3 regions of the Amycolatopsis silviterrae genome follow, and region 2 is predicted to be linked to each of the others. Evidence: riboswitches for the same ligand, from Rfam matches in the RefSeq annotation. Region 2 holds a riboswitch; each other region holds the start of a gene.
What was found. Region 2 has a riboswitch for cobalamin ahead of ACFSVL_RS36650 (ABC transporter substrate-binding protein). Riboswitches for the same ligand answer to the same signal wherever they lie in the genome.

Region 1 (10,115 bases), on a different contig from region 2:
ACTCCTGCAGCAGCCATTTGCCGAGCGGCACCGTCATGCCGGTGGTCTGCGCGAGCGGGTAGAACTCCTCGGGGCCGAGTTCGCCGCGTTCGGGATGGCTCCAGAGCAGACCGGCGTTCACCGCGGCGATCTCGTCCTGCTTCGCGAGCTTGACCGTCGGCTGGTAGATCAGCGAGAACTCGCCGTTCTCCAGCGCACCCGCGATCACCGCGCCGAGCTGATACCGGTTGCGGTCGCGTTCGTCGGCGTCCGGGTCGAACAGCATCCACTGCGCCTTGCCCGCTTCTTTCGCGCGGTGCAGGGCCAGTTCGGCCGCGCGCAGCAGGTCGCCGTGGGTGCCTTCGTTCGCCGGGCGCACGACGATCCCGATGCTCGCGCTGACGCCGATGCCGTGCCCGTCGACGTACACCGGCTCGCTGAGTTCCTCCAGCACCTGGTCGGCCAGGTCGACCGTCTTCCTCGCGGTCAGCTCCGGGCCGCGCAGCAGCACGGCGAACCCGTCGCCGGACAGCCGGGCGACGTAGCCGTCGTGGTGGCCGGCGAACACCGCCGTCAGCTTCCGCGAGATCGCCTTCAGCACCAGGTCGCCCATGCCGGCGCCGAGGCCGTCGTTGATCACCTTGAACCCGTCGATGTCCAGGTACAGCAAGGCGATCTCGGCGGAGCCGCCGGAGCCGAGCGCGACCTCCAGCTGGGCGGTGAACGCGGCGCTGTTGGGCAGTCTGGTGAGCGAATCGTGCAGGTTCTGGTGCCGCAGCCGTTCGCCGAGCAGGTGCAGGTCGTCGTCATCGGCGGCCATGAACACCGGGAAGTACGTGCCGGGCCGGTCGCCGGGCAGCGACGCGATCGTCACGTTCGTGGTGAGTTCGCCGTCGCGGCTGTGGCCGAGCTGCACGCTCTGGACGGTCCGGCGGGCGTCGGCGGTGAGCGGCAGCCCGTCGAGCGCGCCGCGCAGCCGGTCGGCGTCCTGCGGCCCGGCGGCGAGATCGGCGATGTGCTTGTCCCGCAACGCGGTCGTGGTCGTGCCGAGCAGGGTGGCCAGCGCGGCGTTCGCCTCGACGACGGTGCCGTACGGGTCGGTGAGCGCGATGCCGAGCGGGGCGGAGGCGAAGAGCGCGGTGAAGCGCCGCGTGGCGCCCGTGTCCTCGGGACGCGCGGCGACCTCGCCGGCGAAGTCGAGCAGCATCCGCTCCACCTCGGCGGGAGGGAGCGTTACTCCGTTGGTGTCAGTCAGCGTCGCCGCGTACTTGCGCGCGACGTCGACCAACCCTGGCATGGCACCAGGCTCCGGCACACTCCACCTCTTCATACGCGGACAAAGGCCAGCTCAGGACCGGTGCGGGGAGTCCGAGGACCCACACTGGGTACGAGTTGGCCGCAAGTGATGCCACGGCATCACGGACCAAACAGGGTGTCTACCGGCTGAACGAGTGATGAGCACTACACAACTGGTGACATCAAGTCACCTTGAGTACACGAAGGTGGCCTGTACTGCGGTTTTGTCTCCAGTCGTCGACCTTTCTGTCCCGCTCGGCGGCCGTCAACGATAGGCCAACCGGGCCGGCAGTCCGTCGGCGGGCACCGGTAGCGAGACGTAATCCCACTTGGCCACGTAATCCTCGGGCACCGACCAGCGGTGCGCCCGCAGCAGCTCGTGCATGAGCGCCTTGACCTCCAGGCCGCCGAACTGCAGCCCGATGCACTTGTGCGCGCCGCCGCCGAACGGCATCCACGCGAACCGGTGCGACTTGTCCTCGCGGCGGTCCGGGCCGAACCGTTCGGGGTCGAAGCGCAGCGGATCGGTCCAGTGTTCGGGGGAGTAGTGGTTCAGCGTCGGCGAAACCGCGACCATCGTGCCTTCCGGCAGGTAATGGCCGAGGACGGCAGTGTCCTTTGTGGTCTTTCGCGCCAGCGACGGCACCGGCGCGCGCAGCCGCAGCGCCTCCTTCATCACCAGGTCCAGCGTTTCGAGGCTTTCCAGCGCGTCGAGGTCCGGCAGGTCGTCGCCGAGGCGCAGCGACTCCTCGCGGGCGCGGTCCTGCCATTCCGGGTGCTTCGCGAGGTAGTAGGCCATCGCGCTGGCGGTGATGGTGGTCGTGTCGTGCGCGGCCATCATCAGGAAGATCATGTGGTTGACGATGTCGGCGTCGCTGAACCGATCGCCGTCTTCGGAGGCCGCGTGGCAGAGCGCGGAGAACAGGTCGTCGCCGTCCGCGTCGCGCTTCGCCGCCAGGTTCTCGCCGAAATAGCGCTCCAGCGTCCGCCTGCCGCGCAAACCCGCGGCCCAGCGGCCGCCAGGCACCGGATACCGCACCACGGCGGTACCGGCGCGCACAGCGGCCACGAACGCGCGGTTGATGCGTTCCGCGTCGGCGGCCGACCGCATGCCCATGAAAACCTGCGTCGCGACGTCCAGCGTCAGCTGTTTGAACGCCCAGTACAGCTGGGGACGGCCGGACGGCAGCGCGGCGACGCCTTCGCGCAGCGCCGGGCCCATCTGCGCGACGTAGCCGCGGAGCCGGTCGCGGGTGAACGCCTCCTGCATGATCCGCCGGTGCAGGTGGTGCTCGCCGAAATCGAGCAGCATGAGCCCGCGCTCGAAGAACCGCTCGATGAAGAACTTCCAGCCCTCCTGGGAAAACGCCTTGTCCTTGTTCACGAGCGCGGCCTGGGTGGCTTCGGGGCCGGACAGTGTCACGAGCCGCTGGCCGAAGACGCCCATCCACGACACCGGGCCGAACTGCCCGAAGCGGCGCAGGCTGAAGTCGAGGCCGAACCGCATCCCGTCGAGGGTGTGGCCGATCAGCGGCGGCCCGTCGTCGCCGAGGATCGGCTTCAGGCCGCTGCCTTGGGGTGGCGGCGCGAGCTCGCGGACCGGCCAGTGCGCGCCCAGCCAGCGTTCGTCCACCTTGCGCGGCAACGGGATCGCGGTCAGCGGCGGCATCCGGCCGCGCAGGTTTTCGGAAAGCTTCGTGACGCCGTCGCTCCCGGCGTGGACGACCTTGCCGAGCGCGCCGCCCGCCGTCGGGATTCCCGGTTGTCCGGTCACGTCCGCCATGGCGACCACCTCCCGGCCAGGGTATCGGCCGCGTCCACGGTCCCGCGTTATTGACGCGATGACAATACCTGCGGGCCGTGCCGTTCGGGTGATCCTCGGGCCGGTGCCGGGCGACAGAGCCGCCCGGCACCGGGATCGTCAGCGAGGTCCGGCGCGCAGTTCCCTTGCCGCGCCGACCAGATGCCGCAGCGCGGGCTCGACCTCGGCGTAACCGCGGGTCTTGAGGCCGCAGTCCGGGTTGATCCACAGCCGCTCCGCCGGAACCGCGCCGAGCGCCGTGCGCACCAGGCCGGTCATCTCGTCCTCGCCCGGCACGCGCGGCGAGTGGATGTCGTAGACCCCGGGCCCGACTCCGCGGCCGAAGCCCGCTTCGGTCAGATCGGCGAGCACCTCCATTTTCGAGCGGGCGGCCTCGATGCTGGTGACGTCCGCGTCGAGGGCGTCGATCGCGGGCAGCACGTCGCCGAACTCCGAGTAGCACATGTGCGTGTGGATCTGCGTGGTCTCCGCGACGCCCGAGGTGGCCAGCCGGAACGCGGGCACCGCCCAGCCGAAGTACGCCTCGCGGTCCGCCGCGCGCAACGGGAGCAGTTCGCGCAGCGCGGGTTCGTCGACCTGCACGATGCGGATCCCGGCCGCCTCCAGGTCCGCGACCTCGTCCCGGACGGCCAGCGCGACCTGCCGCGCGGTGTCGGCCAGCGGCTGGTCGTCGCGGACGAACGACCAGGCCAGAATCGTGACCGGACCGGTCAGCATGCCCTTCACCGGCCGGTCGGTGCGGCTTTGCGCGTACCGCGCCCATTCGACGGTCATCGGCGCCGGCCGGGACACGTCGCCGAAGAGGACCGGCGGCCGGACGCACCGGGAGCCGTACGACTGGACCCAGCCCGCCGCGGTCGCCGCGAACCCGGCCAGCTGTTCGGCGAAGTACTGGACCATGTCGTTGCGCTCGGGTTCGCCGTGCACGAGGACGTCGAGGCCGAGGTCCTCCTGCAGCCGCACGACGCGCTCGATCTCGGTGCGCATCGCTTCGCGGTAGCCGGTGTCGTCGAGCTTGCCCGCGCGGTGGGCGGCCCGGGCCCGGCGCACCTCGCCGGTCTGCGGGAAGGAGCCGATCGTGGTGGTCGGCAGTGGGGGCAGGTTCAGCGCTTTTTGTTGTGCTGCAGCGCGTTCGGGATACGGTTGGCGGACGGTGTCCTCTGGTCGGAGTGCTGCGACGCGTGCTCGGACGTTGGCGTCGTTCAACTCCTTGGCGCTGGCCCGGTCGGCGACTGCGGCTCGCGCGGGGCCGAGGTCTACGTCTTCGCCGCGCAATGCCCGGCCGAGGAGGACGACCTCGTCTACCTTTTGCCGGGCGAACGCGAGCCAGCTCTTAAGGCGTGGGTCGAGGGTCGTTTCCGCTGCTACGTCGTAAGGCACGTGCAGCAGGGAGCAGGACGTGGAGATGCTTACGTGTGCTGCGGTGTCCCTCAGTCGTGCTGCGCGGGCTAGCGCGACGCCGGGGTCGGTGCGCCAGACGTTGCGGCCGTCCACTACTCCGGCTAGTACTTCCTTGTCTCGCAACGCTCCTTCCGCGGCTACTTTGTCTACAAAGGACGCGTCGGTGACCAGGTCGACGGCTACCGCTTCGATGGGGGAGCGGGCCAGTACGCCTAGCGCGCGGCCGAGTCCGCCGAAGAATCCGGCGACCAGCAGCTTCGGGCGGTGCTTTTCCTTGGCCAGCCAGTGATAGGCGCGGGTGAGTGCGTTGAACTCCGGTGTTGTCCGGTCGGCTGCGAAGGCTGGTTCGTCCAGCTGGACCCACTCGACGCCCTCGTCGGCCAGTTTGCCCAGGAGTTCGGCGTATGCGGGCAGCAGGGTGTCCAGGAGTTCCAGCGGGGTGAAGCCGGGTTCGGTGGACTTGGCCAGCAGCAGGAAGGTGACTGGTCCGACGAGTACCGGGCGCGGGGTGATGCCGAGTGCGCGAGCCTCGCGGACCTCGTCGAGCGGAGCGGCGCCGGTGAGGGTGAAGCGGGAGTCCGGGCCTAGTTCTGGGACTAGGTAGTGGTAGTTGGTGTCGAACCACTTCGTCATTTCCAGCGCGGGTGCGTCCGGGACTCCGCGTGCGGCGGCGAAGTAGGTGTCCAGTGGGGACAGGCCCAGGCGGGTGAAGCGTTCCGGTAGTGCGCCGAACAGGGCGGTGGTGTCGAGGACCTGGTCGTAGAGGGAGAAAGTGCTCGACGGGATCGAGTCGAGACCCTGGTCGCGCAGCGCGGTCCAGGTTTGCTCGCGCAGGCGCCGGCCGGTGTCCAGGAGGTCCTCCTCGGGGCTCTCTCCCGCCCAGTAGGACTCCAAGGCCCGCTTCAGTTCGCGGGCCGGGCCGATTCGCGGGTAGCCGAGAATCGTGGTGCCGATCGTGGTCACAGCATGCATCCTCACGTGCTCGCCGGAAGAGCCCGGGCACGCGGAAACCGCTGTGCTTCGGTCGTGCCTTTCCCGCGAGGCCCGGACTCACGCACGCCGTCGGCGTGCGTGCCAGTGGCAGGTATTCGGACTCGTGGGCGTGTCGCTCGTGCCTACCGGCCGTCGCTTCCCGGGCTTGGCGCCCAGTGCTTTACCGCTTTCGCGGTGACGGCTTTCGTTCCCACATACCGCTGCGGGGCAGTCCCGGATTCGCACCGGGTTCCCTGTTGCCTCGCCGATGCGCGACCAGGCGAAAAAAGCTCGGCCACGCACTGGCGAACCAGTGGCGTGGCCGAGCTTAGCGGTTCCGGCGCGGATCCGGCACAAGCCGGACGCGGATCCCGGAGAGCGGGATCAGTCCCAGTCGAGCGCTCCGCCGGACTGGTACTCGATGACGCGGGTCTCGAAGAAGTTCTTCTCCTTCTTCAGGTCCATCGCCTCCGACATCCACGGGAACGGGTTCTCGTTCTCGCCGTAGATCGGGGTCAGGCCGATCTGCTGGGCGCGGCGGTCGGTGATGAAGTGCATGTACTGCTCGCACAGGTCGGCCGACAGGCCCAGCATGCCGCGCGGCATCGTGTCGCGGGCGTACTTCACCTCGAGCTCGCACGCGTCCTGCAGCATGCCGCGCACCTCGGCCTGGAACTCCTCGGTCCACAGGTGCGGGTTCTCGATCTTGATCTGGTTGATGCAGTCGATGCCGAAGTTCAGGTGGATCGACTCGTCGCGCAGGATGTACTGGTACTGCTCGGCGATGCCGACCATCTTGTTCCGCCGGCCCAGCGACAGGATCTGCGCGAAACCGGTGTAGAACCACATGCCCTCGAAGATCACGTAGAACGCCACGAGGTCGCGCAGGAACGCCTGGTCGGCCTCCGGCGTGCCGGTCTCGAAGTCCGGGTTCTCCAGGTTCTGCGTGTACTTCAGCGCCCACGCGTCCTTGTCCGAAATGGACGGGACCTCGCGGTACATGTTGAACAGCTCGCCCTCGACCAGGCCGAGGCTTTCGCAGATGTACTGGAAGGTGTGCGTGTGCACGGCCTCCTCGAAGGCCTGGCGCAGCAGGTACTGGCGGCACTCCGGGTTGGTGATCTGCCGGTACACCGCGAGCACGATGTTGTTGGCCACCAACGACTCCGCCGTGGCGAAGAAGCCGAGGTTGCGCTTGAGCATCTGCCGCTCGTCCTCGGTGAGGCCGTCCGGCGACTTCCACAGCGCGATGTCGGCCTGCATCGCGACCTCGGTCGGCATCCAGTGGTTGTTGCACGCCGCGAGGTACTTGTCCCAGGCCCACCGGTACTTCATCGGCAGCAGCTGGTTGACGTCGGCGCGCGCGTTGATCATCCGCTTGTCGTCGACGTTGATCCGGGCCGCGCCGACCTCGATCTCGCCGAGGCCGGTCGCGTCGGTCGTTTCCACGTTCGTCATGGTTCAGGGTTCCTTACTGGCAGGCTTCGCAGTCGGGGTCGTCGATCCGGCAGGCAGCGCCCTCGGCGGCGACGAAGTCGACGTCGGTCTTCGGCATCTCCTTCGGCTCCGCCGGGACGGCCGCGGCGGGCGACGGCGACGGCGCGGCGGCCGGGACCGCGGCGGACGGCGACGGCGACGGGGCCGGGGAAGGCGCGGCGGCCGGGGCGGCGGCGGGCGGAGCGGCCGGGGTCGGGGTGGTTCACACGGCGTTCAGCTTGCCGTCGGTGCCGCGCAGGGTGCTCTTCTCCACGTGCGTCGCGGACTGCGCCCGCAGGTAGTACGTGGTCTTGAGGCCCTTGTGCCAGGCGTAGCGGTACAGCTCGTCGAGCTTGCGGCCGCTCGGGGCCGCGATGTACAGGTTCAGCGACTGCGCCTGGTCGATCCACTTCTGCCGCACCGAACCGGCGTCCACGATCCACTTCGACTCGATCTCGAAGGCGGTCGCGTACAGCGCCTTGAGGTCGTCCGGGACGCGGTCGATCTGGCCGAGGCTGCCGTCGAAGTACTTGAGGTCGCTGACCATGACCTCGTCCCACAGGCCGCGCGCCTTGAGGCTCTTGACCAGGTGCGGGTTGACGACGGTGAAGTCGCCGGACATGTTCGACTTGACGTACAGGTTCTGGAACAGCGGCTCGATCGACTGGCCGACGCCGGAGATGTTGGAGATCGTCGCGGTCGGCGCGATCGCCATCACGTTGGAGTTGCGCATGCCGACGGTCTTGACGCGCTCGCGCAGCGGGGCCCAGTCCAGCGTCGTGGAGGTGTCGACGTCGAGGCCGTCGCCCTGGCGGGCGTCGATGAGCAGCTGCATCGAGTCGATCGGCAGGATGCCCTTGCTCCACAAGGAACCCTCGAACGACTGGTACTGGCCGCGCTCCTGCGCGAGATCGGTCGACGCCGAGATCGCGTAGTAGGAGAGGTGCTCCATCGAGACGTCGGCGAACTTCACCGCTTCGGCGGACGCGAACGGCACGCCGATCTCGAACAGCGCGTCCTGGAAGCCCATGATGCCGAGGCCGACCGGACGGTGGCGCAGGTTGGAGCGGCGCGCCTCCGGGATCGTGTAGAAGTTGATGTCGATCACGTTGTCGAGCATCCGGACCGCGGTGCGCACGGTCTTCTCGAGCCGCTCAGTGTCCAAACCGGACGGAGTGACGTGCTTGAGCAGGTTCACCGAGCCGAGGTTGCAGACCGCGACCTCCTCGGTGTTCGTGTTCAGCGTGATCTCGGTGCACAGGTTGGACGAGTGCACGACGCCGACGTGCTGCTGCGGCGAACGCAGGTTGCACGGGTCCTTGAAGGTGATCCACGGGTGGCCGGTCTCGAACAGCATGGTCAGCATCCGCCGCCACAGCTCGACCGCGCGGACCTTGCGGAACACCTTGATCTCGCCGCGCGCGGCGGCCGCCTCGTACTCGCGGTAGCGCTGGGCGAACGCGTTGCCGTAGAGGTCGTGCAGGTCCGGCGTCTCGTTCGGCGAGAACAGCGTCCACTCGGCGTTCGCCTCGACGCGGCGCAGGAACTCGTCCGGGACCCAGTTGGCGGTGTTCATGTCGTGCGTGCGCCGCCGGTCGTCGCCGGTGTTCTTGCGCAGGTCGAGGAATTCCTCGATGTCGACGTGCCAGGTCTCCAGGTACGCGCAGGCCGCGCCCTTGCGCTTGCCGCCCTGGTTGACGGCGACCGCAGTGTCGTTGGCGATCTTCAGGAACGGCACGACGCCCTGGGACTGGCCGTTGGTGCCCTTGATGTGCGCGCCGAGGCCGCGGACCGGGGTCCAGTCGTTGCCGAGGCCGCCGGAGTACTTGGCCAGCAGCGCGTTGTTCTTGTACGCCTGGAAGATCGAGTCCAGGTCGTCGTCCACCGTGGTCAGGAAGCAGGACGACAGCTGGGCGCGGTTGGTGCCGCTGTTGAACAGCGTCGGGGTGGACGCCATGAAGTGGAACGTCGAGAGCAGTTCGTAGAACTCGATCGCGCGCGCTTCGCGGTCGTCCTCGCGGATCGCCAGGCCCATCGCCACCCGCATGAAGAACGCCTGCGGCAGCTCGAACCGGACGCCGTTGTGGTGCTGGAAGTACCGGTCGTACAGCGTCTGCAGGCCGAGGAAGCCGAAGTCGAGGTCGCGCTCGGGGCGGATCGCGGCGGTGATCTTGTCCAGGTCGAACCGGGTCAGCTCGGCGTCGACCAGCTCCAGCTGGACGGCGCGGCGCAGGTAGGCGCGGAAGTACGGCGCGTACTCGGTCGCCATCTCGTCCTGGCTGGCCTGGCGCGGGGTGCCGGCGAGGTAGCTCAGCGCTTCGCCGCGCAGCTTGTCCAGCAGCAGCCGGGCGGACACGAACGAATAGTTCGGCTCCTGCTCGACGAGCACGCGCGCGGCCATGATCTGCGCGAGCGCCAGTTCGTCGGCGGTGATGCCGTCGTAGAGGTTGCGCTTGGCCTCGGCCAGCACCGGCTCGGCGGACACGTCCTCGAGCCCGGCGACGGCCTCGCCGACGACGTGCGAGACGCGGGCCCAGTCGAGCGGGCGGAGCGAGCCGTCGGCGCCCTTGACGCTCAGCGCGACCTCGGCGGAAGCGGGCGCGGCGGCGTCGCGGGCCTTCGTGCGCTCGTCGCGGTAGAGGACGTAGGCGCGGGCGACCTTGTGGTGCTCGCCGCGCATCAGGGCGAGTTCGACCTGGTCCTGGATCTGCTCGATGTGCAGCGCGGTTTCCGGGCCGGTGTGGCGCAGCAGCGCCGCCTCGACCTGCCCGGTCAGCTCCGCGACCACGTGGTGCACGCGGGAGGACGCGGCGGCGTCGCCGCCCTCGACCGCGAGGAAGGCCTTGGTCAGCGCCACCGAGATCTTGCCCGCGTCGAAGGGCGAGACGCTTCCGTCCCGCCGGATGACGCGGACCGCGCTCGGGGCCCCCTCCGCCGCCGACGGCGGCCGCTGACCGGTATCCACTGACATGCGTGTCTCCAACAGTTCCTCGAAATGGGCGCGTTCGAGCGGCACACAGCCGGTCAAGGCCGTGCGCTGCGGTTTCGTCGAAACGGTCCGGCCGCCCTCTTCAAGCGGTCTCCCCGTCGCTGGGGGCTGCCGGTTCCCAGAGACTACATGTTGGGGTGGGGGCTCGCACGCGCCCCAAGGTATGGCGTGTCACTCTCA
Region 2 (10,115 bases):
CGACCGTGTACGAGCCGCCGCCGGCCTGTTTGACCAGACCGGTGACGTCCTTGACGCCCGCGTGCGCGGTGATCTGCGGGAATCCGCCGCCGAGCGCGTCGAACCAGTCGTAGGTGTCGGCGGTCAGGCGCTGATAGGAGCCGGATCCCGGGGTCTTGAACGCGACCTGGTTCGCGCGGGACGGGTCGCCGGAGTCGGCGTTCGAGGAGATCGGGTTGCTCTGCCAGTAGAGCCGGGCGGACAGCACCGTCGCCCCGGGCGGGATGGTCAGGTTCGCGCTCGACGCGGTGTTGCCCGGTGCGGCCGGGTCGCTCTTGACCCAGGAGCCGTACGTCGAGTTGTTCGCCGTTTCCCCGCAGGACGTCGGCACGGTGCTGCAGCTGACGACCGAGTTCGACGCCATTGTGACCGCGCCGTGGGCGACCGTCGAGAAGGCCGGGTCGGGGCCGATTTTGCGCGGGGTGCCGAGGCCTCTCGGTTCGACCGCCCTCGGCTGCGGTGCGGCGGCGGGTGCCGAGGTGGGTGCCGAGGCGGCCGGGCTGGCCGGTGCGGGACTGGCCGGAGCCGAGGCGTCCGGGCTCGCGGGGCTGGCTGAGCTGGAAGGCGCGGACGGCGCACTGGACGGCGCCGGACTGGCCTGCCCGGACGCGGACGGCGCGGCGGACGGGGCCGCCGGGCTGAGGCTGGGCGGCAGGGACGCGCCCATCGCCGGCGCGGCGCTGGCGACGCCGACGGCGAAAACGACCGCGAAAGCCGCGGCGGCGCGCTTCCCGCGGGAGCGCATGAATCCGGAACGACGGGCCATCACGAAAGCTCCCACGGGGATGGACGGAATTGCCGAGCTGCTACCCGCGTTCATCGACAATTGACAGGGAATTCGTACCGCGCCCTCCCCCGCGACGGGGAGGCGAACCGCAAGGAATCACCGCATAGGGGGACCCCAACCAGGTAAAACCGCCGCGGTCGCCGGGGCCTCGGCCGATTTCCGGGGCAACCCGTGACGCCCTGAAGGGGTGTTGCCATTCCCGCCGGAATCGCCGCGAATATTTCTCGCGAAAAGTCAGCCGGAATCGACGGCCCGGCCGTGCCGGACGGAGAGGATCCGGTCCGCGCGGGCGGCCAGCGCGCGGGTGTCGTGGCTGATCAGCAGGAGGGCGGCGGACGTCCGGCGCTGATAGGCGTCGAGGCAGTCCAGGATGCGGGCGGCCAGTTCCGGGTCGAGACCGGTGGTGACCTCGTCGCAGAGCAGGACGCGGGGTTCGGCCAGCAGGGCCCGGGCCAGTGCCGCGCGCTGCAGCTGACCGCCGGACAGGCCGTCCGGGCGGCGGCGGGACTGCGCTTCGGTGAGCCCCAGTCCACTAAGGACTTCGTCCGCCTCGCGGACCGCGTCCGCCGAAGACCGGCCGCGCAGCCGGATCGCGGTCGTGGCGACCTGGTCGAGCACCGTGCGGCGCGGGTCGAACGACGACGCGGCCTCCTGCCAGACGTACTGGACGTATGCGGTCTGCCGAATCGTTCGCTTGCGCAGCAACGGCAACGGCTCCCCGTCCGCGAGCACTTCGCCGCGGACCGGCACCAGTCCGGCCAGGCAGCGGGCCAAGCTGGTCTTTCCCGCGCCGGAGGGGCCGGTCACGCCGACGGTCTCCCCCGCATACAGCGACAGGTCGACGTCGCTGAGGACTTCCGTCCGGCCATAGTGGACAGAGACCCCGCGCAGCTCGGCCACCCGCGTGCCCCGCTCGACGGTCCGGGGACGGGGTCGGGCCGCGGGCGACGGTTCGTTCGTAAGGATTCCGTCCTGCAGCCGCAATGCCCGGGTCGCCGTGACGTCGGGGTCGTGGGTGACAACCAGGAGCGCGGCCCCGGCGTCGGCGAGCGCGCAGAGCTGCCGGAGGAGGTCGGCTTTGCTGACGGCGTCGAGGCCGGTCGTCGGCTCGTCCAGGACCAGCGCGCGGGGACGGGTCGCGAGGACCTGGGCCAGGGCGAGCCGGGTCCGCTGGCCACCGGAAAACTCGAACGGGTACCGCCGCAGGAGGCCGTCGGCGGACTCGAAGGCGACCAGCCGCAGCACCTCGGCGACGCGCTCCCGGCGCTGCTTGCGCGACAACCGCCCGGCATCGAGGCCGACCAGTTCGCCGAGCGCGTGGCCGACTCGCCGGGCCGGGTTCAGCGTCTCCGCGGCCTGTTGCGGCAGGTAGCCGACCTTGGCCGACGCGACCGTCTCCGCCCGCACGCTGATCCCGGGCCGTTCCAGCCCGGCGGCGGTCATCGCGACGGTCGTCTTGCCGACGCCGGACGGGCCGGACAACGTCACGATCTCGCCCGCGTGGACGTCCAGGGAGACGTCGTGCAGCAGCGGCGTTTCGCCGGCGTGCGCGGTCAGGCCGCGGACGCTGATCAGCGGTTCAGCCATCGCGATCGGCCAGCAGGTCGTCCCACAGCAGGTTCAGGCCGACCACCAGCAGGACGATCAGCCCGGCGGGCAGGAACACCGACCACGGAGCGGCGGTGAGGCCGTCCTTGTTGGCCGCGACCGTCACCGCCCAGTCCGGCGATGCCGGGTCGAAGCCGAGGCCGAGGAAGTTGGCCGAGGACAGGAAGTAGATCGCCGCGGCGATGCGGACGCCGAAGTCGGCGGCGACCGGGCGGGCGAGTTCCCGCAGCGCGTACCGGCCGTAGCGGTGGCGGCGCGGTTCGCCTTGCATGCGGAGCGCGTCCATCACCGGGCCGTGCACGACGCCGCGCGCCGCCATGCGCACGAACCGCGCGATCGGGGCGACGAGCGCGAGCCCGACCGCCGCCGCGATCGCGACGGTGGATCCGTTGGTGCGCACCGCGGCGACGATGATGATCAGGAGCGAGGGCAGGCACAGCAGGACGTCGAGCGGGCGCATGATCAGGTCTTCCAGCCATGGGCGGGGTGCCGCGGCGGCGGCCATGCCGAGAGTGAAGCCGATCGCGTAGGCACACAGCACGGTCAGGGCAGTGACGACCAGCAGTGTGCGGCCGCCTTCGAGCGCGGCGGCGAGGACGTCGCGGCCGAGCCGGTCGGTGCCGAACGGGGACCAGGTCGACGGGCCGAACGGAGCCTGGTGCTCAGCCGGAGCCCAGCCCGCTACGACCGGGCCGGCGATCGCGACCAGCACCGGGACGGCGACCATCCCCGCGTACGCCCATCTCGCCTTCACCGGGACGGCGCCATCCGCCGCCCGGCCAGGTCGATCAGCGCGTTCACCAGCACCGCCACCGCCCCGGTCACCAGCACGATCGCGAGAATCACCGGTTCGTCGCGGTCCCCGATCGCGCCGATCAGCGTCGAGGCGATGCCGGGCAGCGCGAACACCGCCTCCACGATCAGCACCCCGGACAGCAGCCCGTCGCCGGTCCGGCCCAGTTCCTGCATCGCCGGGCCCAGCGCGTTCGGCGCGATGTGCCGCAGCAGCAGCGAAACCCGGCCGACGCCGAGCCGCCGCGCCTGCTCGACGTACGGCTTCGCGGACACGTCGATCACCCCCGCCCGCACCAGCCGGACCAGCGGCGCGGCCACCCGCGCGACCATCACCACCAGCGGCAGCACCAGATACCCCGGTTCGGCGAGCATGGTGCCCAGGTCGACGCCGAGGAAGGTCGCCGGGAACAGGCCGAGCCCGATCGCCACGTACGCGACCAGCAGCACCGCCAGCACGAAATCCGGGATCGCGTCGAAGAACACGCTCACCGTCGTGATCACCCGGTCCCGCAGCGAACCCGGCCGCAGCCCGGCGGCGAAGCCCGCCCAGCCGGCCAGCGGCAGCAGCAGGATCGTGGTGAACGCGGCCATGACGCCGGTGATCGCGAACGGCCCGGCGATCACCTCGGAAACCGGCTCGCCGCTGGCGTAGGACGTGCCGAAGTCACCGGTCGCCGCGTGGCCGAGCCAGCGGGCGAACCGCAGCAGCGGCGCGACGTCCAAGCCCAGCAGCTCCCGCGTTTCCGCGCGCTGCCGGTCGCTGTACAGGTCGCTGCTCTGCACGTCCGCGGCGTCGCCGGGCAGCAGCAGGGACAGCCCGAACACCAGCGCGACCAGCACCGCGAGCTGGCCCGCGCCGATGCCGAGCCGGCGCAGCGCGAACCGCGCGCCGGGAGTCAGCGGATCCCGGCGACGATGCGGTCGTCCCCGACCTGCCACACCGTGCCGGCCTCGGCGAACCCGGCCTCGCGCAGGAAGGCCAGGTAATCGTGCACGGAGGGGCGGTCGGTGACCTCGTGCGCGAAGCCGCCCGCGCGCTCGGCGACCAGGTCGGCCAGCTCCGGAGCCGCTTCGACGGCCTGCCACCACGCCGCCCAGTCCTCGTCGCGCACCACTCCGGCCCGGGCCGCGCGCCGCTTGGTCAGTGCGCGGTTCAGGGTGTCGAGCTGCGGTCCGGCAGCACCTTCGTAGAGGTGGTCGCCGTTGACGAAAACACCGCCGGGAGCGAGGGTTTCGCCGCAGACGCCCAGCAGATCGCGCAGCGGCAGGCGGTTCATCCAGTGCAGTGCGGTCGTGCTGACGAACGCGTCGGGGGCGCGGTCGAGTTCGAGCGCCTCGTACCAGCCGCGCTGACGCAGATCTGCTGTGACCGTGCGGAATCGGGCGCTGCCGTACGCGAGGTCGGCGAGGCCGAGCAGCAGCGGGTCGGCGTCCACTCCGACCACTCGTGCGGCGGGGAACCGGGCCAGCAGGCGGGTCGAGAGCGAGCCGGGGCCGACGCCGAGGTCGACGATCAGCGGGTCCTCGCGCGGGACCAGTTCGGCCAGGACGTCGCCGAGCACCGCGAACCGCTCCTCGCGGTCGGGCATGTAGAACTCCTGCTGCCGGTCCCAGCGCTCCAGCCAGTACCGGGCGCGGTCCGCGGTGAGGGAGGTCTCGGAAAGGGTCATCGGGTCACCTTGTCGAATCGGGCCCAGTTCAGCGAATTGGGCACTCCGGCGGGAATTCCGCGGTACTGCGCGGAGGCGGCGCTGGTCCAGGTCGCGTTGCCCCAGAACACGAAACCGCCGCGGTCGTGGAGGATTTCGTGCATCCGGCGGTAGAGCGCGGCCCGCCGCGGCTGGTTCGCGGTGGCCAGCGCCTGGCGGTACAGCGCGTCGAATTCCGGATCGCGCCAGTTGGTGCGGTTCTGCGGCGCGCCGCCGAGCAACCGGGACGCGAAATGGTTCGGGATCGGCAGCGGACCGGACTGGCCCATGGTGAGCTGACCGGCTTTCAGCGATTCGGAGTAATAGGTGTCGCCGGAACCGACCCGGACTTTCACCGTCACCCCGCTGCGTTTGGCTTGTTCGGCGAAGAGGTTCGCCGCGTCGACGAATCCCGCTGCCGCGGGCGCGGTGAACAGTTCGAAGGTCAGGTTCTCCGCGCCTGCCTTGCGCAGCAACGCTTTCGCCTGGTCCGGGTCATAGGGGTGCGGCGGCAGATCGGCGTAGTACTCGAAGCCGTTGCCGAACACATCGTTGGCGACCTCGCCTTCGCCCTGCAGCGCGACCTTCACCAGTTCCTCGCGATCGACCATCCGCATCATCGCGCGCCGGACGTCCGCGTTGTCGAACGGCGGCCGGTCGGTTTTCATCGCGAAGTAGTAGATTCCGCTGTGCGGCGCTGAATGCACGTCGATCCCGCTCGCCGCGCGCAACGTCTTCGCCGCGGCCGGGGTCAGATCGTCGGCGAAATCGGCCTGGCCGCCGCGCAACGCGGCCGGGCGCGCGTCGTTTTCCGCGCTGAGGATGCGCAGCCGGCTGATCTTCGGCGCACCGTCCCAGTAATCGGCATACGCGGTCGCCGCCATTTCGCGGCCGGGCCGGAACGACTCGAACCGGAACGGACCGGTGCCGACCGGCTTCTTGAAGTCCTTCGTGCCGTTGCGGACGATCTTGGTGCCGTACGCGGAAAGCGCGGTCAGGAATTCGAACGACGGCCGTTTCAGCGCGATCTCCACCGTCCGTTCGTCCACTTCGCGCGACTGCGAGAGGTCGATCGAATCCAGCGTCGCGGCGGCGATGAACGGCTGCGGTCCGGGCGGGCCGAGCACGCGCGACAGGGTGTAAAGCACGTCGGCGGAGGTGAATTTCGCGCCGTCGTGCCAGCGCGCGTCGCGCAGCGAGAGCCGCCAGCGGGTGCCGTCGGCGTTCGGCTCGGCGGAACGGGCCAGCCGCGGTACCGGCCGCATCGTGTCGTCGACCTCGAACAGCCCGTCGTACAGGGCTTTCAGCCGTGCTTCGTCGATGAACAGGTGGCTGGTGCCCGGATCGAGCCGTTCGTCGGTGCCGGACCCCTTGAGCACGGCGGAAAACGTGTCGATGCCGGAGCCGCCGGACGCCCGGGGGCCGCCGCAGCCGGCCGCGAGCACGCCCGCGGCGCCCAGCAGGAACCCGCGCCTGCGCACGGTCATGGGACTCCCTCGCGCCGGGCCGATGCCGGGACGGGAGAACCGGAAGAAGAGCCGCCCGCGTGCCGCGGCGGCTCTCCGGCCTGGCCAAACCCGCGTGGCGCCGACCGATCAATGGATCCCGCGGAGGTATCTGGCTTCGGCTCGGCGAGCCTCACAGTTGCGGGGCAGCCCCGGAATCGCACCGGTCTTCCCTCCACGCCCGCCACACCTTAGGCGGTGCGGCCCGGGCGCGCGCGGTTCGTGCGTAATGTCACGTGCGGGGATCGGCCACGGCGTACCGGGACGCCTCGGGTGCGGCTGGCACCGGTTCCCTAGTGAGCCTCAGGAGTGCTCGATGTCGGCGAACTGCACCGACCGGACGAACCTGGCGAATCCCGCCGGTCCGGACTCGGCCAGCAGTTCCTCGGCACGCAGCAGCACCACCACGAGCGCCCGCGCGGCCACGCCGGGAAGATCGCCGAACGCCGAGCCCAGCCCGCCGTCGTCCAGTACCACCAGATCGGACAGGCATTCGTTGAACGCGTCCCAGTTGTGCCCGAAGTAGCCGGGGAACTGGAGTTCCTCCGCGAATACGCCGAACAGCGCCTGATCGGTCCGGCACGACGCGGCGTCGATCACCTTCAGCAGTGCGCCGCCCTCGGGAGGGCGCTGCCGGAGTTCGTCAAAGTCGCGCTTCCAGCGCGCTGGCAGGGACGGTTTCGCCCAGCTCAGCACCTCGTCGCCCGTGCCGAAGTCCGGGTTCGGGTTCTGCAGGAGCACGTCGTCCCAGGAACGCGGTTCGACAACGGCGGGCAGTGAAGACAAGGCCTACCCTTCGACGACGTCGTGTACCACGAATTGCCGGTCGGATCGTTTTGTCCATCACCAAGCGTTGGAGCTTTCCGTCGGAATTTTCGTGCACCTTCCCGCCCTTGAGCCCCGCTACGGAGACCAATTGCGGTCGAGGACGCAGTGGTACGCCTCAAGAATATGCGGGCAGTCCTCTTCTGCCGTCGGCGATCGCGGCGAACATCCCGGAATACGAACGACTTCGGCGTTCGCCTGAGCGCTGGCGGGCCGGACGCTGGAGGCGGCCGCCGTACCCGGGAGCGCCGAAAACGAAACTGCCAGCGCTATCAGCGCACGCACAGTGTGCACGAAAGGCGAACAACCATCGGATTCCCCCTCATTGTGCATGAGCTGCGATAATGAGGCCCCCTTGCCACGGTACCTAAATCGGCAAATCCCGCACAGTCCTTCTTTCGCATGAACGGCCCGCGGAGAGGATCGGCCGGTCGAGCCGAGCCTGCGGCGCCTCGCGGTTTTCTGGTTCACTCGAAGACATGGCCGAGACTTTCGGAGTTCCCAGACCGGACAAAGTCGACTACTACGCCCGTGTCGCGGAAGCCGGACGCGACTACAAACGGCAGGTGCTGACCGCACTCGAGCTGCGGCCCGGGCTGACCGTGCTGGACGTCGGCTGCGGGCCCGGCACCGACCTGCCCGCGATGGCGGAGGCGGTGACGTCCTCGGGCACGGTGATCGGGGTGGACGCGGAACCGCGAATGGTCGAGGCGGCGGCCTCTTCCGCGCCGCACGTCTCGGTCCGGCTGGGCGATGCGCACGCGCTGCCGCTGGCGGACGCGAGCGTCGACCGGGCGCGGGCGGACCGGATGGTGCAGCACGTCGCCGATCCCGCCGGGGTTTTCGCGGAGCTGCACCGGGTGCTGCGGCCGGGCGGGCTGGCGTGCGTCGCCGAGCCGGATTGGGACAGCCTGGTGGTCGATCCCGGGGAGCCCGCGACGAACCGCGCGTTCAACCGTTTCGTGTGCTCGACGATGGTCCGAAACGCGACCGTCGGCCGCTCCTTGGCGCGGCTGGCGCTGGCCGCCGGGCTGGAGGTGCGCGACGTCTCGGTGGCGACGCCGGTGTTCCGCGATTTCGGGACGGCGGACAAGATTCTCGGCCTGAGCCGGAACACCGAACGCGCGGTGCGGGCGGGTCAGCTGGACCGGGCGGAGGGCGACCGGTGGCTGGCGGCGCTGGCCGAGGGGCCGTTTTTGGCCGCGAGCATGGTGTTCGTCGGGGTCTTCGTCAAGCCTGCCGCTTGACCATCTCGGCGATCCAGACCGGCGCGTAGGGCGAGGTGCAGTTCGGCGGGGTCGGGTAGTCCTTGAGAACGCCGAGCCGCTCCCCGATGCCGATCGCGCGGGCGCGGAGGCCGGGATGCTCGATGCCGATCTGCGCGAGACAGTGGTTCATCGCCCACTGCAACCGGTCCGGGGCAGCTTTCATCTCGGCTTCGATGACGTCCAGCAGCCCGGAAAGGTCGAGCCCGTCGGGCTTCTTCGCGACGCGGTCGACGGTCAGCGTCCAGCCCGCGCTCGCCACCACCGGGTCGGCGTCGTCGAGCCAGGCCACGCGGAGTTCCTCGGCGTGGCGGGTCTTCTTGACTATGTTGACGAGAAGCCAGTCCTGGACCTTGGGGGTGCCCGCCTCGCGCAGCATCCGGTCGAGATCGTCGCGGCCGAACTGCTTGGGGCGCGCGACGAGGAGGGCGAGCAGGCGGGCGTTGGTGTCGCCGGTCCGCCACAGTTCGAGGGCGAGATCGGGCTGGGCTTTGAGTTCCTTGGCGAGGGCGCGGAGCTTGCCGAGGTTGACGCTGTGGTCGTCGCCGTGCTTCTCGTTGACGGCCCGGATTTTGGGGTCGTCGAGGTCCGCGAGCCGGGCGCGGACGCCGGCGAGGGTTGCGTCGGCCACGGGGACCTCCCTGGTCAGGTGTGGGCGGGGTCGAGGATACGGGACCTGCCGGACAGTTCGCCGCAGCGCCTCCGCCGAGCGACGGTTCGCTGTCCGTGAGGGGAACCTTCACGGACTCCAGCGGCGGCGGGGTCCGTGAGGGCCACCCGCACGGACGCTGAGTCCCCAATGCCAGGAACTTACGTCGCGTGGCGTCAACACCTGCTGACCGTCCATAAAGGACGCCAGCGCAACCGAAATGCCCGATTACTGCCCATCTGACCATATTCTTAGGTCCGTGAAGGACTCCTTGAGGGAATCTGATTCCCTCAAGGAGTCCTTCACGGACGACGATCCTGTTCCCGACGCCTGCGGCCGGGCTCGGCAAGAGACCGCGCCGACCCCCAACGCGGGCGGCCGGAACTGAACGTGTCGTCCGTGAGGGACTCCCTGAGGGAATCAGATTCCCTCAGGGAGTCCCTCACAGCCCGGAAGAAACGGGCATATCGGCCTTAGCCGGGCATTTCATCGACGCCGGCGTCCTTTATGGACGGTCAGCAGGCTGGCACCACCCGGCTTAATTCCCTGGCGTTGGCCCACCGATGTCCGTGAGGGTTCCCCTCACGGACAGCAGATCCGGGAACTAGCGGCGCGGGTTCGGGTGTTGGCTTCCGGCCAGGAACTCCTCCGGAGCCGGGATCGGGACCCGCACCCAGTTGTCCACCCGGGTGAACGTCGCGCCGCCCATGCGGCCGACCGGGTGGTATGCGTCCTGGTCCAGGCGGCCGTCCGGCCGGAGGAGGCGGTCGTCCACTGCTACTCCCACCACCTCGCCGAACACCAGGTGCGAGCCCTTGAACTCGTCGATCTTCACCAGCGTGCACTCCAGGCTCGGCCCGGCACCGGCCGGATGCGGGACCCCGATCCGCACTCCCGGCGCCCACGACAGGCCGACGTGCTCCGCCTCGTCCACCGAAGAGTCCACTGTGGACG
Region 3 (10,115 bases), on a different contig from region 2:
CCGCCGCCGAAACCAGTGCCACCGCGAGCAATCCGGCGACGAGCACGGCGAACAGCACCGTGACCCGCAGCGGACGTCTCCGGCGCCGGGGCTCCGGCAGCACCGCGACGGGTTTCTCCTGGACCGCGCTCATTTCGCCGCCTTGACCGAATCCGGCGCGTAGACCGCGCGGGCCAGCGCGTCGAGCACGGACGCGGTCAACGGGCCGAAGCTGAGGATCTGGTAGTCGCTCATGTCGACGAAGCGGCGCTTCTTCGCGGCCGGGGTCTGCGCGACGCCGGGAATCGTCAGCGCGCCGTCGACGCCGCCGACCGACTCCAGGCCCTTCGTCATCATCAGCACGACATCCGGCCGCGCCCGGCTCAGTGCCTCCGGGTTGATCGGCCGCATGCCGTCGATGCCCGCCTCGGCCGCCACGTCCACGACGCCGAGCGCGGACAGAATCGACTCGACGCCGCTGCCCTTGCCAAACATGTAGTAGACGCCCGCCTGCCCGCGGACGTAGAGGAACGCCACGCGCGGCCGCTTCGCCGGATCCGCGGGGACCAGGTGCGCGATTTCGGCTTTCTTCTGTGCGATCTGGCCGTCGATGCGGTCCGCCAGCTCTTTGCCCGCCGAGGGGACGCCCAGCGCGGCGGCGACGCTGCCGACCAGCTCGCGGGTGTTGTCCATCGAGCGTTTCGAGTCCACCACGACGACCGGCACGTGCGCGTCGCGCAGTTGCAGCACCACGTTCCACGGGCCGATCGACGTGTCGGTGAGCACCACGGTCGGTTTCAGCGCCATGATCGCTTCGCCGTTGAGCTGGTGGCCGTTCGCGGTGATCACCGGGAGCTTTTCCGAACCGGGGAAGCCGGTGGACACGTCCCGGCCGATCACCCGGTCGCCGAGCCCGAGGCCGAACACCGTCGCGGCGAGCGTTCCGGACATGTCGAACGCCAGGATCCGGCTCGCGTCGGAGACCGTCACCTTCGTTCCCTGGAAATCCGTGACTGTCACCGGAAGCGCGGGCTTCGGTTTCGGTGACACCGGCTGGATGTCCGGCTGTGCCACGACGGCGGTGGTCGGGCCGGTGTAGCCGCGGGGGTCGGCAAGCGGTTTCACCTGTGCCAACGGCGTTTGGCCCGGCACCGCCGCGGGGACTTGCGGCGGTGCCGCCCCCTGCCCGCCGCAAGCGGTCACGACGAGTGCCGCGCACACCCCCGCGGCCCATCTCCCGGACCGGACGACTCGACTCCAGCGCACCGCGCTCCTCCCCTTCGGCAAGCCGGTCGCGCGATTGAGGCGACCCTCACTTCAAGTTGTTAGGTTAGGCTTACCATATCGAGTGAGTTTTGGGTAAGCTGCCGGTGTTCCTGATTTCGGAGCGTGTTCCTCAGCGCTTCTCGTGTCCCCCGAACGGATTTCTCCCCACCCGACAGCGGTCTCGGTATTCCACGGAACTAAGGAGCACTTCCCGATGTCCCAGCACATCTCCCCGGCAGACCGCTCAGCCGCCGCCCAGACCCGCAGCAAGCGGCAGAGACGCGCCGTGCTCGGCCTGGTGCCGGCCGCGGTCGTCGGCCTGCTGCTCGGCGCCGCGGGAGCCGCGTCGGCCGCTTCCGGCACCGCGACCCACAATGGGCACACGCTCACCGCGTCCAACGCCACCGGCCTCGCCGCAGCCGGGGAAACGATCACCGTCACCGGTTCCGGCTACGACCCGGCGAAGGGCTACTACCTCGCGCTGTGCCAGGTCCCCGACGACTACAGCTACGGCCAGGTCCCGAGCCCGTGCGCCGGCGGCGACGGCCAGGGCAGCACCGGCGTCGGACCGTCCGCGTGGGTGACGAACAGCCCGGTCGGCGGCAGCGCCTCGACCCCGATCGACTCCAGCGGCGGCTTCAGCGCGCAGATCCAGGTCAAGCAGACCAGCGCCAATCTCGACTGCGCGACCGTGACGTGCGCCGTCGTCAGCCGGCGTGACCACCTCGGGTCCGCCGACCGCTCCTTCGACGTGTTCGTCCCCGTCTCGTTCAGCTGACCGGCGGCAGCGGGTGCCGTCCGGCGCACAGCCGGGCGGCGCCCGTTTTTCCTTCGGCCGCCGATGAATTCGACTGTTGTGGCATCCCGGGCAGGGAACGGCCGAAGGCCGGACCAACAGCGACGCCTACGGTGTCAAAGTCGCCCTGCCGAATGGGGTCAGCCCACCAGCGTGGTGGCAGAAGGCTTGTTAGTCATACCGGAGCCTTGCCTCTCCGCAGCCACCGTGTGCGGTCGAGTTCGTGTGACGCTTGGGCAGTGCCGTCCGCGACGGGACGTTCGCAACGGTCGTACCCAAGGCGTGCGGCAATTCGGGCGAGGCAGCGTCGTATGGATCACGTCGGCTGTCGTCCAGTTTGCGACGGCTGCGTGACCTCTGAAGCCAGGTGTCCTGTTCGTCGGCCAACGGAAGCGGCGGAGGCGGCAGACGAAGATCATGCCGATGTCGCTGCCGGTCTCCTCAACGCGGTGCATCCATTCATCGGATGTGTCGTCGGGTGCCAGGAGGTGGAAATAGGTGGTGTGGCGCGGTTGTCCGGTCTCTGGATGGGGTTGGTCTTCGGCCGTCAACGCCCCGACGACCGTGGCGCTGGTCAGCCCTGTTTCCTCCGTGAATTCTCGCAGCACCGCCGTCGGGAGGTCCTCGTTGACATTCACTCCTCCGGCTGGGATTTGTTGCCGATTTCGGGGACGTCGATGTGTTCGAAGATCAGTAGTTCGGGTCCGCGGCCCACGCGGGCAAGTTCAGGCATGGCGGAACTCCGCCGTGCGCTTCTCCACGAACGCCGCCATCCCCTCTTTCTGGTCGTGTGTCGCGAACAACGCGTGGAACACCCTGCGCTCGAACAGGACGCCTTCGGCCAGCGTGGACTCGAAGACCCGGTTCACCGCCTCCTTGGCGGTGGTCGCGGCGATGAAGGACATCGAGCCGATCTTCTCGGCGACCGCGACCGCCTCGGTGAGCAGATCGGCCGCGGGAACCACCCGGGACACGAGTCCGGCGCGTTCGGCTTCCTCGGCTTTCATGGTGCGACCCGTGAGGATCAGGTCCATTGCCTTCGCCTTGCCGATCGCGCGGGTCAGCCGCTGCGAACCGCCCATGCCGGGGATGACGCCGAGGGTGATTTCGGGCTGGCCGAAGCGCGCGGTGTCCGCGGCGAGGAGCAGGTCGCACATCATCGCGAGTTCGCAGCCGCCGCCCAGCGCGTGCCCGGCGACCGCGGCGATCAGCGGCGTGCGGACGCGGGTGAGCGCGTCCCAGCCGGCGAACCAGTCCTCGGCGTGCATTTCGCTGTACGTGCGCGGGGCCATTTCCTTGATGTCCGCGCCGGCGGCGAATGCCCGGTCCGAACCGGTGAGCACGATCGCGCCGACGTCGTCGGACCGGTCCAGGTCGGCGGCCACGGCGGTGAGTTCGCGCATGGTCTGCAGGTTCAGCGCGTTCAGCGCCTTCGGGCGGTTGAGCGTGATCCGTGCGACGCGCGGGGCCGGACGGTCGACGGTGATGGTCTCGGTCATGCGGTTCCGTTCTCCCGGAGGGTGGTGACGATGGCGGAGAAATCGCGGCCGGGGCCGTCTTCGGCGACGAACTCGGCGTAGAGGTCGGTCGCGTGTTCGCCCAGTGCGGTGCGGACGCCGGCGGTCTCGGCGGCGGCTTGGGCCAGGCGCAGGTCTTTCAGCATCAGTCCGCTGGCGAAGCCGCCTTCGTACCCGCGGTTGGCCGGGCTGGCCGGGACCGGGCCGGGCACCGGGCAGTTGGTGGTGAGCGCCCAGCATTGTCCGGACGCGGTCGAGGCGACGTCGAACAGCGCCTGGTCGGTGAGCCCCAATGCCTGGCCGAGCGCGAACGCCTCGCTCACCGCGATCATCGACACGCCGAGGATCATGTTGTTGCAGATCTTCGCCGCCTGCCCGGCCCCGGAGCCTCCGCAGTGGACGAACTTCGCGCCCATCCGGTGCAGGTACGGTTCCGCGGCGATGAAGGCCTCGGACCGGCCGCCGACCATGAACGTCAGCGTGCCCGCCGTCGCACCGACCACCCCGCCCGACACGGGAGCGTCAACGGCCTGGTGCCCCGCGGCGACAGCCAGTTCGGCGGCGGCCCGCGCGTCGGCGACCTCGATGGTCGAACAGTCGAGGAACAACATGTCCGGCCGCGCCAGCGGGACGATCTCGCGGTACAGGTCGAGGACGTGCTTTCCGCTGGGCAGCATGGTGATCACCACCTGTGCCTCGGCGACCGCGGCCGCAGGCGAGTCCACAACGGACACTCCGGCTTTCGCCGCCATGCCCGCCGCTTCCGGGGCCGGGTCGTAGCCGAGCACCGCCTCCCCCGCATTGACGAGGTTGGCCGCCATCGGCCCGCCCATGTTGCCCAGGCCCAGAAATGCCACGGCCATCAGTTCCGCACCCCCGTCAGCTCGGCGTCGCCGAGATCGGCGAAGTAGGAATCGACCAGCTCGTCGGGCACTTCGGCCACTGTGGACGGTGACCAGCGCGGCATCCGGTCCTTGTCGATGATCTGCGCTCGCACGCCCTCGACCAGTTCCGCCGACGCGAGCGCGCGGTGCGAGATCCGGTATTCCTGCCGCAGCGCGCTTTCCAGATCCGGCAGCGCAGCGGCCGTGCGCAGTGCCCGGAGGGCGACCTTGAGCGCCGTCGGCGACTTGCCTTCGATCTCCTCGGCGGCCGCGACCGCCGCGTCTCCCCCCTCGCGAAGCCGGATGAGGATCTCTTCGACGGTGTCCGGCGCGTAGCAGTGGTCGATCCACTCCTGTGCGGCGGCCAGCGGGCTCGGCGGCGGGGTTTCCGCGACCAGGTCCAGCGCGGCGTCCGGGGTGCGGGTGGCCAAGGCGTCGTAGAGGTCCGGGAGACGGTCGGCCGGGACGTACCGGTCGGCGAGCCCGCAGTGGATCGCGTCGGCGCCGGGCAGGTGCGCGGCGGTGAGCGCGGCGTGCGTGCCGAGCTGCCCCGGGGCTCGCGACAGCAGCCAGGTGCCGCCGACATCGGGCACGAACCCGATCCCGGTCTCGGGCATGGCGACGCGGGATCGGTCTGTGACGACGCGGTGGCTGCCGTGCGTGGAGATCCCGACGCCGCCGCCCATGACGAGGCCGTCCATGATCGCGACGTAGGGCTTGGGGTATCGGCCGATCATCGCGTTCAGCCGGTATTCGTCGGCCCAGAACTCCAGCGAGGCGGTGCCGCCGGAGCGGGCGTCCTCGTAGATGGACCGGATGTCGCCGCCCGCGCACAGGCCCCGTTCGCCCGCGCCGTCGACCACGACCGCCCGCACACCCGGATCGTCGCGCCACTTCTCCAGGTGCTGGGAAATCGCGCGGACCATGCCGTGGTTCAAGGCGTTCAGGGCGCGCGGCCGGTTCAGGGTGATCCGGCCGAGCCCGCTGTGGACGATGAACTCGACGTCGCTCATGCCGCCTCCTGCAACATCCGGCGGGAGATGATGACCCGCATGATTTCGTTGGTCCCTTCGAGGATCTGGTGCACGCGCAAGTCGCGGACGATCTTCTCCACGCCGTATTCGGCGAGGTAGCCGTATCCTCCGTGCAGTTGCAGCGCTTCGTTGGCGATCTCGAACCCGGTGTCGGTGCAGAACCGTTTCGCCATCGCCGACAACGCCGTCGCGTCCTGATCTCCGCGGTCGTAAGCGTCCGCCGCACGCCACAGCAAAGTGCGCCCGGCCTCCAAGCCAGTACGCATGTCGGCGAGCCGGAACTGCAACGCCTGCGCGTCCGACAGCGGCCTGCCGAACGCGGTCCGCTCGGTCAGATGGCGCACCGTTTTGGTCAACGCGGCGTCCGCGCCGCCGAGCGAGCAGGCGGCGATGTTGAGCCGTCCACCGTCCAAAGCGGACATCGCCACCCGGAATCCGCCGCCTTCCTCGCCGAGCAGCGCCGTGACCGGCACCCGGACGCCGTCGAAGACGACCTGCCGGGTCGGCTGCGCGTTCCAGCCCATCTTGGCTTCGTTGGCGCCGAAGGAAAGCCCCGGCGTCTCCCGCTCCACGACGAACGCCGAGATCCCGCCCGCGCCGGGGCCGCCGGTGCGGGCCAGCGCTACGTACACCTCGGAAGCGCCCGCGCCGGAGATGAACTGTTTCACGCCGTCCAGCACGTACTCGTCGCCGTCGCGGCGCGCGCGGGTGGCCAGCGCCGCCGCGTCCGAACCGGCACCCGGTTCGGTCAGGCAGTAGCTGCCCAGAGATTCCATAGTGGACATCCGCGGCAGGTAACGGCCACGCTGCCGGTCGTCGCCGAAGCGGTCGATCATCGCGGCGACCATGTTGTGGATGGACACATAGCCCGCGATCGACGGGCATCCGGTGGCCAGCGCCTCGAACACCAGCACTCCGTCGAGTCGGCCCAGCGCGGAGCCGCCGACATCCTCGGGCAAGTACAGCCCGCCGAGGCCGAGTTCGGCCGCTTTCCGCAGCACGTCGACCGGAAAATGCTTGTCCCGGTCCCATTCCAGCGCGTGCGGCGCAAGGTGCTCGGCGGCGAATTCCGCCGCCGTGTCGCGCAGCGCGCGCTGCTCGTCGGTGAGATGCACGGCGCGCCTCAGTCCATCGTCGGGATGACGAAGCTCGCGTTTTCCTTGGCCCCGGAGGGCCAGCGCGAGGTGACGGTCTTGGTCTTGGTGTAGAACCGCACCGAATCCGGGCCGTGCTGGTTCAGGTCGCCGAAGCCGGACCGCTTCCAGCCGCCGAAGGTGTGGTAGGCGATCGGCACCGGGATCGGCACGTTCACGCCGACCATGCCGGTGTCCACGCGCGCGGTGAAGTCGCGGGCGGTGTCGCCGTCGCGGGTGAAGATCGCGACGCCGTTGCCGTATTCGTGCTCGCTCGGCAACCGCAATGCCTCCTCGTAGTCGGCCGCGCGCACCACCGCGAGCACCGGGCCGAAGATCTCCTCGCGGTAAATCCGCATCTCCGGCGTCACCTTGTCGAACAGGCAGCCGCCGAGGAAGAACCCGTTCTCGTGCCCTTCGACCACGACATCCCGGCCGTCCACCACCAGCTCCGCGCCCTCGGCGACGCCGACGTCCACGTAGTCCCGCACCCGCTGCACCGCGGCCGCGCTGACCAGCGGCCCGAAGTCGGCGGTCTCATCCAGCCCGGCCCCGACTTTGAGCGTCCTCACCCTCGCGGCCAGCCGCTCCACCAGCGCGTCCGCTGTCGCTTCGCCGACCGGCACCGCGACCGAGATCGCCATGCAGCGCTCCCCCGCCGAGCCATAGCCCGCGCCGACGAGCGCTTCCACGACCTGGTCGAGGTCGGCGTCCGGCATCACGATCATGTGGTTCTTCGCGCCGCCGAAGCACTGCGCCCGCTTGCCGTGGTCCGCGGCCCGCGAATACACGTACTGCGCAATGTCCGACGAGCCCACGAAGCCGACCGCCTCGACCCGCGGATCGGTGAGCAGCGCGTCAACCGCTTCCTTGTCGCCGTTCACCACCGAGAACACGCCCGGCGGCAGACCCGCTTCCAGAAACAGTTCCGCGAGCCGCAACGGCACCGACGGGTCGCGCTCGGACGGTTTGAGCACGAACGCGTTGCCGCACGCCAGCGCTGGCCCGGCCTTCCACAGCGGGATCATCGCCGGGAAGTTGAACGGCGTGATCCCGGCGACGACACCGAGCGGCTGGCGCATCGAGTACACGTCGATCCCGGTCCCGGCGCTGTCGCTGAACTCGCCCTTGAGCAGGTGCGGGATGCCGATCGCGAACTCCACGACCTCCAGCCCGCGCTGGATGTCGCCGCGCGCGTCGGCGACGGTTTTGCCGTGCTCGGACGACAGCAGCCGCGCCAGGCTGTCCTCCTCCGCGCGAACCAGGTCGACGAACCGCATCAGCACGCGCGCACGGCGCTGCGGATTCCATCGCGCCCACTCGCGCTGCGCCTCGGCGGCAACGCCGACCGCGGCGGCGACCTCTGCCGCTGAGGCCAGCGGGACCCGCGCCTGCACGGCACCGGAGCTGGGGTCGTAGACCTCGGCGAACCGTCCGGACGTGCCAGGAACCGGTTTGCCGCCGACGAAATGCGTGAGTTCACCAGTCACAACGAAGCCTTTCGGAAAGAGCGCAGGAGAGAGCTGCCGCACGGAAACCACGCGGCGCGACAAGCACCGGATCCCGCCGCGGCGGGACGACGGCGCGGACCTACCGCAGCGGCGGCGGGTCGGCGTCTTTCACGCAGGCAGGGGTCAGCCACATGCGTTCTGCTCCATCCTCGTGGACGAACACGGACGTCCACGGCCGGTATCCTGGCTCCCGGATCTGCCCCGTCCCGGCCTTCCCGGCTCTCGCCAGTGGCCTTGTCCCGCGTGGGACGGCACTCCCCGGTCACAGTGGCGGGACCGCGCCGGATTCGCACCGGCTTCCCTGCACCGTGGACCTGTGGACACCATAAAGTAGGAAGTCCGACTATGTCGAGAGTGGCGCACCCCTCATCCGGGCGACGGCCGAAGCACTACGCTGCCCGCGCTCTCACTCCAGCGGCGGGTACGGCAGCAGACTGCTCTCGTGGTCGGCCACCCGCATCCGGCGGCCGATCGCCGGGAACGCGCGCTGCGGGCACGCCGGGCGCTCGCACACCTTGCAGCCCATGCCGATCGGGGTCACCGCCGCGTCCTTGCCGAGCGCCAACCCATCGGAGTACACGAGGCGGCTCGCGTGCCGCAGCTCGCAGCCCAGGCCGATCGCGAACGTCTTGCCCGGCTCGCCGTGCCCGCCCGCCTCCCGGGTGACCGTGCGGGCCAGCCAGAAGTACTTCTTGCCGTCCGGCAGTTCGGCGATCTGCGTGACGATCCGGCCCGGCGAGGCGAACGCCTCGTAGACGATCCACAACGGACACGAGCCGCCGGCGCGGGAGAAGTGAAATCCGGTGGCCGACTGGCGTTTCGACACGTTGCCCGCGCGATCGACCCGGACGAACGAGAACGGCACCCCGCGCGCGCCGCGCCGCTGCAAGGTGGACAGCCGGTGGCATACGGTCTCGAAGCCGACGCCGAACTCGCCGGACAGGAGCGTCACGTCGTAGCGAAGTCGTTCTGCCGCACCGAGAAACGCCCGGTAGGGCAACACCAGCGCGCCCGCGTAGTAGTTGGCGAGGCCGATCCGCAGCAGCCGCCGCGCGGTCTCGTCGGCGAAGCCGCTGCCGTGCGCGAGCCGGTCGATCGCGCCGCCCGCTTCGAGCATCGCCAGCTCGGACCCCAGCCGGAACGCGGCCTGTCCCGGCCGCAGCATCGGCGACAGCCGCAGCACCTTCCGCCAGCGGTCGAAGAAGTGTTGCCCGGCACCGAGGTTTTCGGCGACCACTCGGACCCCATGCCGGTCCTTCAGCGCGGCGACCAGTCCCGCGCGCACTTCCCCGGGATGCAGCCGCAGCTCCGCCGCGAGGCCTTCCGCGGCCTGGTCGAGCGCGGCGACGTGGTTGTTGCGGGCGTAGAACCAGTCGCGCACCTGCTCGTGCGGCTGCTGCACCGAGGCGCGGTCCATCCCTTGCTCCGCGGTGAGCGCGGCGATGTTCTCGACGGCTTCGCGGTAGCGCCGGTGCAACGCGACCATCGTGCGGGCGACGCCGGGCAATTGCGTGGTCAGTTCGTCCACTTCGGCCGGCGAGATCGCACCGTCGACCGTGTCGTCGGCGAACACCTCGCGCACGTCCGCGACCAGACGGGCGGTGTCCTGCGGCGCGAAGAACTCGGCGTCGACGCCGAAGTGCTCGGTGAGCTTCAGCAGCACCGGCAGGGTCAGCGGACGGCCGTTGTGTTCCAGCTGGTTCACGTAGCTCGGCGAGATCTCCAGCAGCCTCGCCAGGTCCGACTGGGACAGCGACCGGTCCTCGCGCAGCTGCCGCAGCCTCGCCCCGGCGTACATCTTCTCCACAAACGGACTTTAACAACTGTTACAAGAATCGGGCCAGCCTTCACAACACTTCACCGGCCGCAGGACTGGCCGGGCGCACCCGCGAGTGCCACGCTGACGGTCAAGCATCACAACGTTCACAGCAGCGGGTTCACCAGTCACGAAGGAAAGCGATGATCGACCACACCGTCCGCACCTACCGTTCCGCC

Region 1: it holds a riboswitch for cobalamin, as region 2 does, so the genes downstream of both, metE (5-methyltetrahydropteroyltriglutamate--homocysteine S-methyltransferase) here and ACFSVL_RS36650 (ABC transporter substrate-binding protein) in region 2, are expected to answer to the same signal.
Region 3: it holds a riboswitch for cobalamin, as region 2 does, so the genes downstream of both, ACFSVL_RS45585 (CoA-acylating methylmalonate-semialdehyde dehydrogenase) here and ACFSVL_RS36650 (ABC transporter substrate-binding protein) in region 2, are expected to answer to the same signal.

Annotation. Positions count from the first base shown of each region.
Region 1 covers NZ_JBHUKS010000024.1:60,272-70,386, reverse strand. Annotated here, with positions in the region: gene ACFSVL_RS30605 (diguanylate cyclase domain-containing protein) at 1-1,276, opposite strand, end outside; gene ACFSVL_RS30600 (cytochrome P450) at 1,541-2,944, opposite strand; gene metE (5-methyltetrahydropteroyltriglutamate--homocysteine S-methyltransferase) at 3,197-5,470, opposite strand; cobalamin riboswitch at 5,561-5,762, opposite strand; gene ACFSVL_RS30590 (ribonucleotide-diphosphate reductase subunit beta) at 5,855-6,928, opposite strand; partial or broken gene ACFSVL_RS30585 (ribonucleoside-diphosphate reductase subunit alpha) at 6,942-9,917, opposite strand.
Region 2 covers NZ_JBHUKS010000028.1:134,777-144,891, forward strand. Annotated here, with positions in the region: gene ACFSVL_RS36620 (DUF7927 domain-containing protein) at 1-370, opposite strand, end outside; gene ACFSVL_RS36625 (hypothetical protein) at 339-869, shown strand; gene ACFSVL_RS36630 (ABC transporter ATP-binding protein) at 1,061-2,413, opposite strand; gene ACFSVL_RS36635 (ABC transporter permease) at 2,406-3,188, opposite strand; gene ACFSVL_RS36640 (ABC transporter permease) at 3,185-4,168, opposite strand; gene ACFSVL_RS36645 (class I SAM-dependent methyltransferase) at 4,126-4,899, opposite strand; gene ACFSVL_RS36650 (ABC transporter substrate-binding protein) at 4,896-6,404, opposite strand; cobalamin riboswitch at 6,510-6,653, opposite strand; gene ACFSVL_RS36655 (barstar family protein) at 6,726-7,208, opposite strand; gene ACFSVL_RS36660 (methyltransferase domain-containing protein) at 7,727-8,494, shown strand; gene ACFSVL_RS36665 (DNA alkylation repair protein) at 8,478-9,143, opposite strand; gene ACFSVL_RS36670 (flavin reductase family protein) at 9,766-10,115, opposite strand, start outside.
Region 3 covers NZ_JBHUKS010000041.1:28,536-38,650, reverse strand. Annotated here, with positions in the region: gene ACFSVL_RS45625 (FecCD family ABC transporter permease) at 1-133, opposite strand, end outside; gene ACFSVL_RS45620 (heme/hemin ABC transporter substrate-binding protein) at 130-1,245, opposite strand; gene ACFSVL_RS45615 (hypothetical protein) at 1,460-2,023, shown strand; gene ACFSVL_RS45610 (NUDIX domain-containing protein) at 2,182-2,679, opposite strand; gene ACFSVL_RS45605 (enoyl-CoA hydratase) at 2,767-3,540, opposite strand; gene mmsB (3-hydroxyisobutyrate dehydrogenase) at 3,537-4,421, opposite strand; gene ACFSVL_RS45595 (enoyl-CoA hydratase/isomerase family protein) at 4,421-5,455, opposite strand; gene ACFSVL_RS45590 (acyl-CoA dehydrogenase family protein) at 5,452-6,591, opposite strand; gene ACFSVL_RS45585 (CoA-acylating methylmalonate-semialdehyde dehydrogenase) at 6,600-8,099, opposite strand; cobalamin riboswitch at 8,277-8,454, opposite strand; gene ACFSVL_RS45580 (short-chain fatty acyl-CoA regulator family protein) at 8,527-9,927, opposite strand; gene ACFSVL_RS45575 (MmgE/PrpD family protein) at 10,080-10,115, shown strand, end outside.